2 regions of the Anaerosinus gibii genome follow, and region 2 is predicted to be linked to the other one. Evidence: a T-box and tRNA genes for the amino acid it is inferred to sense, from the RefSeq annotation. Region 2 holds a T-box; the other holds one or more tRNA genes.
The links. A T-box is a leader RNA that pairs with one kind of tRNA and senses whether it is charged. The one in region 2 lies ahead of pheS (phenylalanine--tRNA ligase subunit alpha), so its partner is inferred to be a tRNA-Phe.
Positions count from the first base shown of each region.

Region 1: it encodes a tRNA-Phe, which carries the amino acid that the T-box ahead of pheS (phenylalanine--tRNA ligase subunit alpha) is inferred to sense. The anticodon was not compared.

Region 1 covers NZ_CP120678.1:2,593,161-2,597,959, forward strand. The annotation lists gene P3F81_RS12420 (L-lactate MFS transporter) at 1-833, opposite strand, end outside; ZMP/ZTP riboswitch at 916-998, opposite strand; gene P3F81_RS12425 (hypothetical protein) at 1,263-1,403, shown strand; gene P3F81_RS12430 (DUF2164 family protein) at 1,466-1,702, opposite strand; tRNA gene P3F81_RS12435 (tRNA-Val) at 1,784-1,859, opposite strand; tRNA gene P3F81_RS12440 (tRNA-Glu) at 1,869-1,943, opposite strand; tRNA gene P3F81_RS12445 (tRNA-Lys) at 1,948-2,023, opposite strand; tRNA gene P3F81_RS12450 (tRNA-Phe) at 2,036-2,111, opposite strand; tRNA gene P3F81_RS12455 (tRNA-Asp) at 2,116-2,192, opposite strand; tRNA gene P3F81_RS12460 (tRNA-Val) at 2,211-2,286, opposite strand; tRNA gene P3F81_RS12465 (tRNA-Glu) at 2,296-2,370, opposite strand; tRNA gene P3F81_RS12470 (tRNA-Lys) at 2,375-2,450, opposite strand; gene P3F81_RS12475 (adenylosuccinate synthase) at 2,581-3,864, opposite strand; gene purB (adenylosuccinate lyase) at 3,905-4,799, opposite strand, start outside.
Region 2 covers NZ_CP120678.1:1,149,420-1,154,218, reverse strand. The annotation lists gene pheT (phenylalanine--tRNA ligase subunit beta) at 1-1,130, opposite strand, end outside; gene pheS (phenylalanine--tRNA ligase subunit alpha) at 1,159-2,181, opposite strand; T-box leader at 2,409-2,623, opposite strand; gene P3F81_RS05490 (TrmH family RNA methyltransferase) at 2,665-3,480, opposite strand; gene P3F81_RS05485 (potassium channel family protein) at 3,477-4,151, opposite strand; gene P3F81_RS05480 (TrkH family potassium uptake protein) at 4,165-4,799, opposite strand, start outside.

The DNA.
Region 1 (4,799 bases), 1.2 Mb from region 2:
CTTCCAATATAATCAGAAACAGTAGACCAAACAATACGCCCAAGTCCATTCACTAATCCAATCACACCAACAATAGCAGCAGCCTCAGCGGCCGACATTTGTACAACCTCTTGCGCCATTGGAGATGCTACCGCTAAAAGGCCAATACCACAAGTAATATTCACAAAAAAAATCCACCAAAGTGCGCTAAATTGCCATGTTTTTAATGCTTCATTTGCCATAAATCCATGGACATTGCAATGAATTTTATTTTTTATTACGATCTCATTCTCAACAGGCGGTTTTAAATATAATGCTGAAGCGCCCATAACTAGCATATAAACAAAGCCTAAAATTAAAAAATTATAAACCAAGCCATACGTTGCCGTTAAATGCTGCATGACTGGCCCTGCAATTAAGCTGGCAAATCCAAATCCCATAATTGCAAGCCCGGTGGCAAATCCACGGTTATTCGGAAAATATTTTACAAGTGTCGATACTGGTGTGATATATCCCACACCCAAACCTATCCCGCCAATTACACCATAGAATAAATACAAAAGCATCAATGATTGTTGATAAAAGGCAAAGGCAGTACCAAACATCCCTAATCCAAAAAAGCACATTGAAACAAGACCACTTTTTTTCGGTCCATATTTTTCTACGAAATCACCTAAAAATCCAGCCGAAAGCCCCAAAAATAAAATAGCTAAAGAAAATGCCCATGTCGTTTCTTTTAAAGAAAATCCCATCTCCTGCATAATCGGACGCGTAAGAACGCTCCATGCATAAACACTTCCAATGCAGATGTGGATACCAATAGCGGCTAAAGCAATTAACCAACGATTTCTCATAAAATCAACCATCCTTCCTTTAATTAACACTAAAGATTTTAGAGAAATCTACCCAAACGACAAAAAACCGCCTGAGCATCATTCTCTTTGCCCAGACGGTCGGCTTTCATTGCTATGCAGTTCACGTGGTCACTTCCACTATATCCGTCAGTTCTGCACGGCATATTCATTTATATAGGAATTATAACAAGCATAAATTATACTGTCAATAAAAATAAATTTAATTAAAACTATATAATAAACCAACTGAAAATGCACAAACTAAAATTAATAAACTTTTAAGCTGTTACTAGTAGTTTTAACAAAACAATATTTTGTATACAGCAGTATTTCATTAAAAATATTTTGTATACATTTTGTAATCCCATTTACTAATTTTAAAAGGAATATATAATATAACTATAGTATATACGAAAGGTTGTGTCCTCTATGAAACAAGAAAAAGTTTCCTCTTGCCAGTATTGTTTTGAAGGTAAATGTTATGCCAATGCAGCTGTATCCCCCGAAGAATACGATTGCTATCAACCACAATGTCGCGATTGTAAATCTCAAACAAAAAAAGAAGCTTAATTTCCGATAAGCTTTATACGTAAAATATTAAAGAACGCAATTTTTATTGCGTTCTTTTTATTTCAACGTTTCTTTTTATATTCAAGTAAAAATAAATCTTCAATCTTATCTGTCATCAAGGCATGACAATCTGCAAGCGCTTGTTCATAAACGAACTCACCTATTTCTTCTAACATAAAATCAAGGTAAAATTGTGCTTTAAAATCACTTAATCTCGTCCCTGTTTCTTCTAAAAAAAATTCTCTAATCCTTTCCAAAGCTTCCTTATTTCTCTGTTTATCTAATTTAAAATCGGCCATATTATCAATCCTTTTATTTAGATAGCCCTATTGGATAAAAAAATAAACTCTATTCTAAATCGAATAGAGTATATAAGCTTATGGTGGGCGATAACAGGATCGAACTGCTGACATCCTGCTTGTAAGGCAGGCGCTCTCCCAGCTGAGCTAATCGCCCATGGAAAAATGGTGACCCGTACGAGATTCGAACTCGTGAAGCCGCCGTGAAAGGGCGGTGTCTTAACCGCTTGACCAACGGGCCACAATGGTGATCCACCCGCGACTCGAACGCGGGACACCCTGATTAAAAGTCAGGTGCTCTACCGACTGAGCTAGTGGATCAAAAAATTTAAATGGTGGCTCCGAGTGGAATCGAACCACTGACACGAGGATTTTCAGTCCTCTGCTCTACCGACTGAGCTACAGAGCCAAAATGGCGACCCGAAGGGGACTTGAACCCCTGACCTCCGCCGTGACAGGGCGGCATTCTAACCAACTAAACTACCGGGCCAAAAAACAAAAAGGTGAGTGGTGGGCGATAACAGGATCGAACTGCTGACATCCTGCTTGTAAGGCAGGCGCTCTCCCAGCTGAGCTAATCGCCCATATGAAATTGGTGACCCGTACGAGATTCGAACTCGTGAAGCCGCCGTGAAAGGGCGGTGTCTTAACCGCTTGACCAACGGGCCACAATGGTGATCCACCCGCGACTCGAACGCGGGACACCCTGATTAAAAGTCAGGTGCTCTACCGACTGAGCTAGTGGATCGTATTACTCACAAGACAATATTATAATGCAGATAAATATGCTTGTCAACATTTTTTTTGAAAATAAGGAATGGATAAGATTACCTTCCCATTCCCTATTTCATACACATTTAGATCTATCTGAACTAAACTTAAAACACTTCTTTTAATACAATTGTTTGCTCGCGACCTGGACCAACAGAAACAATACCAATCTTAATTCCTGTTACCTCTGCCATGCGTTCAATATATTTACGAGCTTTTTCAGGTAATTCATCATAGGATTGAGTGCCAGAAATATCTGTCATCCAACCTTCAAATGTTTCATATATAGGCTCAACTTCCCCTAATACTTTTAAGCTTGCAGGCATTTCATCTAGAATTTCGCCTTTATATTTATATCCTACACACATTTTGATTTTATCAAATGTATCTAAGATATCTAAACGCGTGATTGCCATATAGTCAATGCCACTTAATTGACCTGCGTAGCGAACTACACATGCATCAAACCATCCACAACGACGGGAACGCCCCGTAACTGTGCCAAATTCACGACCACATTCACGAATTTTTTCACCATATTCATTTAATTGTTCAGTTGGGAATGGGCCTTCACCAACACGCGTCGTGTAAGCTTTTACTACACCGACCACTGTATTAATTTTATTAGGACCAATGCCTGCCCCTACAGATACACCACCTGAAATCGGATGCGAAGATGTAACATAAGGGTAAGTACCATGGTCAAGATCAAGCATAGTTGCTTGCGCGCCCTCAAATAGTACTTTTTTGCCCGCATTTAATTCTTTATTTAGTAAAGAAGACGTATCGACTACATGTTTACGTAAACGATCTGCATAGCCAAGATACTCTTTTTTCACTGTTTCAAAGTCAAAACCTTCATGGTTATAAACAGCTTTTAATAATTTATTTTTAATCGCAAGATTTGTTTTTAGTTTTGCACTGAATTCTTCTTCATCCATTAAATCAACAATACGAATTCCTATGCGATCATCTTTATCGATATAACACGGACCAATCCCGCGTTTTGTCGTACCAATCTTTTTATCGCCACGAGCTTCCTCGAATAGCTCATCAATCGCTTTATGATATGGCATAATGACATGGGCACGGTTTGAAATTCGGATATCATCAATGGATACACCTTTTGCTACCATTCCGTCCATTTCTTCAAGCAATACCCCAGGATCAATAACTACGCCATTGGCGATTACGCATTTTTTCCCTTTATATAGAATACCCGATGGCAATAAACGTAATTTAAATTCTTTTCCTTTTACAACAACAGTATGACCTGCATTGCTGCCACCTTGATAACGAACGACAACATCAGCTTTTTCAGCTAAATAGTCAACGATTTTACCTTTACCTTCATCGCCCCATTGGGTTCCCATTACGACAACTGATGACATAATATACACCTCTTTATTAAGCCCACAAAAGCAGCTTTTATTATAGACCGAAACGAGCCATGATAGTATCTACATAGCGTAAGTAGTAAGAATACTCAAAGCAAGCCTCAATTTCTTCGTGAGACAAGTATTTTTTAATATCTTCATCGTTAAATACATTTGTTTTGAAATCTTGGCCTTCCATCCATTTCGCCATTGCATTTCTTTGTACCCATTTATATGCATCTTCACGAAGTACACCTTTACTTACAATCGCAAGCAATAAGCGTTGACTGAAAATAAGTCCGCCAGTTTTTTCAATATTTGCTTTCATTGCATCTGGATATACCAATAATTTATCCACAATATTTGTGAATTTGCGTAAGCAATAATCCACAGTAATTGTGCTGTCTGGTAAAATTACACGTTCTACGGAAGAATGCGTAATATCACGTTCATGCCATAAAGATACGTTCTCTAAAGATGCAAGTGCGTTACCACGAACGATACGAGCAAGCCCTGCTACGCGTTCGCAAGTAATTGGGTTACGTTTATGCGGCATTGCTGAAGAACCCTTTTGGCCTGGGCTGAAGTATTCTTCAACTTCACGGATGTCTGTTCTTTGCAAGTTACGAACTTCTGTCGCAAATTTTTCAAGTGAACTTGCCACGATAGCAAGAGATGTCATATATTCGGCATGGCGATCTCTTTGAATAACTTGTGTAGCTAGATTAGCTGCTTTAATACCCATTTTTTCACAAACGTATTTTTCGATGAATGGATCAATGTTTGCATACGTTCCAACAGCACCAGAAATTTTGCCTACTGCAACGCTTTCTCTTGCTGCTTTTACACGTACAATATTACGTTCCACTTCATCTAACCAAAGTGCAAATTTTAATCCTAATGTCATTGGCTCAGCATGAATCCCATGTGTTCTGCCAATGCAAACTGTA
Region 2 (4,799 bases):
TTGATTACATCAACACCGCGTTCAAATCTTCCGGAAGCTTCAGAATGAAGTCCGCAAGCACGTGCAGTTCTGCGAATATTTGCCCCATTAAATACGGCTGCCTCTAAAACTACAGTTTTAGTTGACTCCGTTACTTCAGAAGCAAGTCCACCCATAACACCGCCTAGACCTGCTGGCTGTACACTATCAGCAATAACTAGCATAGATGGATTTAATTCACGTTTCACATTATCTAACGTTGTCAATTTTTCTCCTTGATTTGCCTGACGAGCAATTAGAACATGTCCAGCTAACATATCATAATCATATGCATGCATCGGTTGCCCAAATTCAAGCATTACAAAGTTTGTAACATCAACAACATTATTGATCGAACGTACTCCTGCAGCTTCAATTCTTTCTTTTATCCAAGCTGGAGATTTCCCAACTTTTACATTTTGTAATACCCTCGCTGAAAATCTTGAACAAAGATTATTTGCTTCAATTTTTACAGAAATTAATTCATTTGCTTTTTTATCTCCATCTTCTTGTAATCGCAACATTGGTTTTTTTACAGAATTTCCAGTTAACACTGCAATTTCTCTTACTATTCCAAGAACACTAAAGCAATCTGCACGATTGGCTGTAAGCTCAAACTCTAAAATAACATCATTTAATCCCAAAACATCCTTTACTTGAATGCCAACCGATGTATCTTTTGGTAAAATATAAATTCCAGATTTAGCGTCATCAGATAAAGAATCTAAATCCAAATTTAACTCTGCTGCCGAGCAAAGCATCCCAAAAGATGCAACCCCACGTAGTTTACCCTTAGAAATTTTCAATCCATTTGGTAATTTAGCGCCTATCATTGCAACTGGTACAATTTGTCCTTCACGAACATTAGTCGCTCCTGTTACAATAATAATCGTTTCTGCCTGACCAACATCTAAAGTACAAATCGATAACTTATCCGCATTAGGATGTTTTTCAATTTGTACAATTTTACCTGTAATAACCTTTTCTAATCCAGCACCCATATCTTTAATATTCTCTACAGGTACACCAGCCATTGTCAATTTATCAGCAATTTGCTCTGGAGTTTCTTTAAAATCTATATAATCTTTTAACCACTTTATTGAAACTTGCATACGCGAACCCCTTTCTCTACCTCAAAAATTAAAACTGACGTAAAAATCTCAAATCATTATCATAGAATAATCTCAAATCATCAATACCATATAAAAGCATTGCAATTCGTTCAACACCCATTCCAAATGCAAAACCACTTACTTCATTAGGATCATATCCACTCATTTCTAAAACACGGGGATGCACCATTCCAGACCCTAATATTTCTAACCATCCTGTCCCCTTACATACACGACAGCCCTTCCCCTGACACATTACGCAAGAAATATCAACTTCTGCACTTGGTTCCGTAAACGGAAAAAAGCTTGGTCTAAATCTAACACCGACATTTTCATTGAAAATCTGATGAATAAAAGTTTCTAACATTCCTTTTAAATCAGAGAAACTAATATTTTTGTCAACAACTAAACCTTCCACCTGGGTAAACATAGGTGAATGTGTTGCATCATAATCGCGACGATATACTTTTCCTGGAGCAATAATACGAATAGGACTATTCGGTTCATTCGCTTGCATTGTTCGCGCTTGAACAGGTGAAGTATGGGTTCTAAGTAAAATTTCCTCTGTAATATAAAACGAATCTTGCATATCACGTGCAGGATGATCTTTCGGTAAATTCAACGCTTCAAAGTTAAAATGATCTTGTTCTACTTCTGGTCCTTCAGCAACACTAAATCCCATTTGCATAAAAATGCTTTTGATACGATTTAACGTTAACGTAAGTGGATGTAAATGACCCACTTGATTTATTCTCCCCGGTAAAGTAACATCAATTTTTTCTGCTTTTAAACGCGCTGCTAATTCTATCGCTTTTAATTCATTGTTTTTATTGTTTAACATACTTTCTAGCTCAGCACGAACTTCATTGACCATTTGCCCTACTTTGGGACGATCTTCAGGGCTTAATGCACCCAATCCACGTAAGATCGTCGTTAAACTTCCTTTTTTCCCAAGGTACTCTACTCTTAATTCATTTAGAGCATTAAGATTTTCCGCTGCAGAAAATGCTTGTATAGCTTCTGCTTTTAAACTTTTCAACTGCTGTTCCATAAAAACCTCCTGAATATTTTATCCGATGGCTAACGGGGTCATCTATCGAAATAAGCGATTCACACAAAATCAAAGATTTTGGTTCTTTGCTTATAATACTCCCGCTCCTTTAAGCGGAAGTAAAGACCTCGTAACCCCCTGGATTACTTGTCTGATTTCAGTGGGAGTTAAAACTCCTACTGAAACAGCCTTGTTTATGCTTATAAAATAAAAAACTCCCACCCCTGTAAAGGGGCGAAAGTTTACTTTCGCGGTACCACCCTAATTGATACTCAAAACCTTAACGCGGCAAACGTTCCAACTACTTAAACAACACATGTTTATTTCACCAGAAAAACTCCAGAGCGAACTTTCAACGAATTGATATGATTATGCTTCCAGTCACGGCAATAATCTCCCTGAAAAATCAAAATCAGCTTACTTTCTCCTTCATCGTCTAAAACCATATTATCTTTCGGATTATAACACATTCAACAAAAAATCTCAACAATTCCTAGAAATTCTTTGCCTTAAACTTTCATAAATAATAATTGCAGCCGAAGTTGCTACATTTAACGATTCAGCATCGCCTTGCATTGGGATAAATACTTTTTCACTTGCACCTATTAACAATGTATCACTTACGCCATTTCCTTCATTACCAAAAATCATTGCCGTTGGTTTAGCAAAATCACATGAAAAATAAGTTTTAGCAGTTTTATCAAGTGCAGCTGCATAAGTTCTAATAGAATTCTTTTTCACAAACTGCAATAGATCCTCTGTCTCTACATCTTCAATAATAGGTACATGAAACAGTGCCCCCATTGCCGACCGCACTGTTTTTCCATTAAAAATATCAGCAGACCCCTTCGTTAAAATTACTCCGCTACATCCTGCAGCATCCGCAGTACGAATAATAGTCCCAACATTTCCAGGGTCTTGCACGCTATCCATAATTACGACAACCGGGTTTTCAGCTCTTTTTAATATATCTGATAAATTATACTGGTGCTTCTTTACCACCAATAAAATCCCCTGTGAGCCTTTTGTTTCACAAACTTTATCATAAATACTTTGATTCACCCGATATAGGGCACAATTTCTCGTTTTCAATTCATCTACCAAGTGCAAAATTCTCTCGTTTTTCACAGAGTCTAAGTAAATGGCAAATTTAATTTCCCAATCAGATTTCAGTACCTCTTCAACTAATCTAGTCCCTTCCGCAATAAAAACTTGATGCATGTCTCTATACTTTTTCTGTTTTAAACTAGCAGCTAATTTAATATGTGCATTTTGCAAACTGGTAATTACTTCGCTCACTCTAGTTCCTCCAAGCCGTTAATGCTTTCATTGCTACCGACAACAACAACTATATCATTATTGATAATCACTTCATTAGGCAAAGGTGAAATAATCAAATCATCACCCCGTTTAATTGCTACAACATTTATTCCATACTTTGCACGAATATTAGACTCTGCTAATGTTTGATTCTGAAAAGCTTTCGGTGCTGTAATCTCCACAATACTAAACTTTGGTGAAAGCTCAATATAATCCATCACACTTGTTGATGCTAAGTTATACGCTACACGCCGTGCCATATCTCGTTCGGGAGCAACAACCCTATCCGCTCCAATTTTTTCAAGCAATTTCCCATGTAAGCTATTACGAGCAGTAGCTACAATATAGGATGCGCCAATTTCTTTGAGCTGCAAAGTTGTCATGATATTTGATTGAACATCTTCACCAATAGCCACTACAACTACATCAAAATTAAGTATTCCAATCGCTCTTAAAGCAGCTTCATCTGTAGAATCGGCTTGGATAACATGAGTTACTTCATCACTAAAATCTTGCACTTTTTGTGGGTTCTTATCAATAGCCAAAACCTCATATCCCATTTTATGTAATGCCTTTGCCATGTTACTTCCAAACCGTCCTAAACCAATAATAGCAAATTGTCGATTATTTCGATTATTCTTAATTTTCATTTATCATTCACTCCTATCCAATTGTAATTTTTCCTTCAGGATATTGTATTTTACTCTTCTTATATTTTAAAGCCAACGCAAATGCTACTGTCATTGGACCAATCCTTCCAATAAACATTGTAAAAATAATCCATAGTTTACCATGCCATGTTAATTCGGATGTAATCCCTGTAGATAATCCCGTTGTTGAAAATGCAGATACAACTTCAAATAAAATATTAATAAATGGAAAAGATTCACTAATACTAAGCATCAATGTAACAAATACAATTAAAATAGCAGCTATAATAAAAATCGTAAAAGATTTATAGACAGTTATTGTTGGTATACGCCGATAAAATAATTCAGCTTCCGTTTTTCCACGAATTTGCGCCCAAACAGCTGATACAATCACTGCAAACGTCGTTGTCTTTATTCCACTTCCTGTCGAGCCTGGTGATGCACCAATAAACATTAAAATAATAATGGAAAATAATGTTCCATCCATCAATAAACTCGTATCAATTGTAGCATATCCAGCCGTTCTTGCCGTTACAGCTTGGAAGTAACTAGCTAATAATTTACCATAAAAAGTAAGTCCACCTAAAGTGGCATCATTATCATATTCCAAAATCAAAACCCAAAATGTACCAAATGCAATTAAAAAAG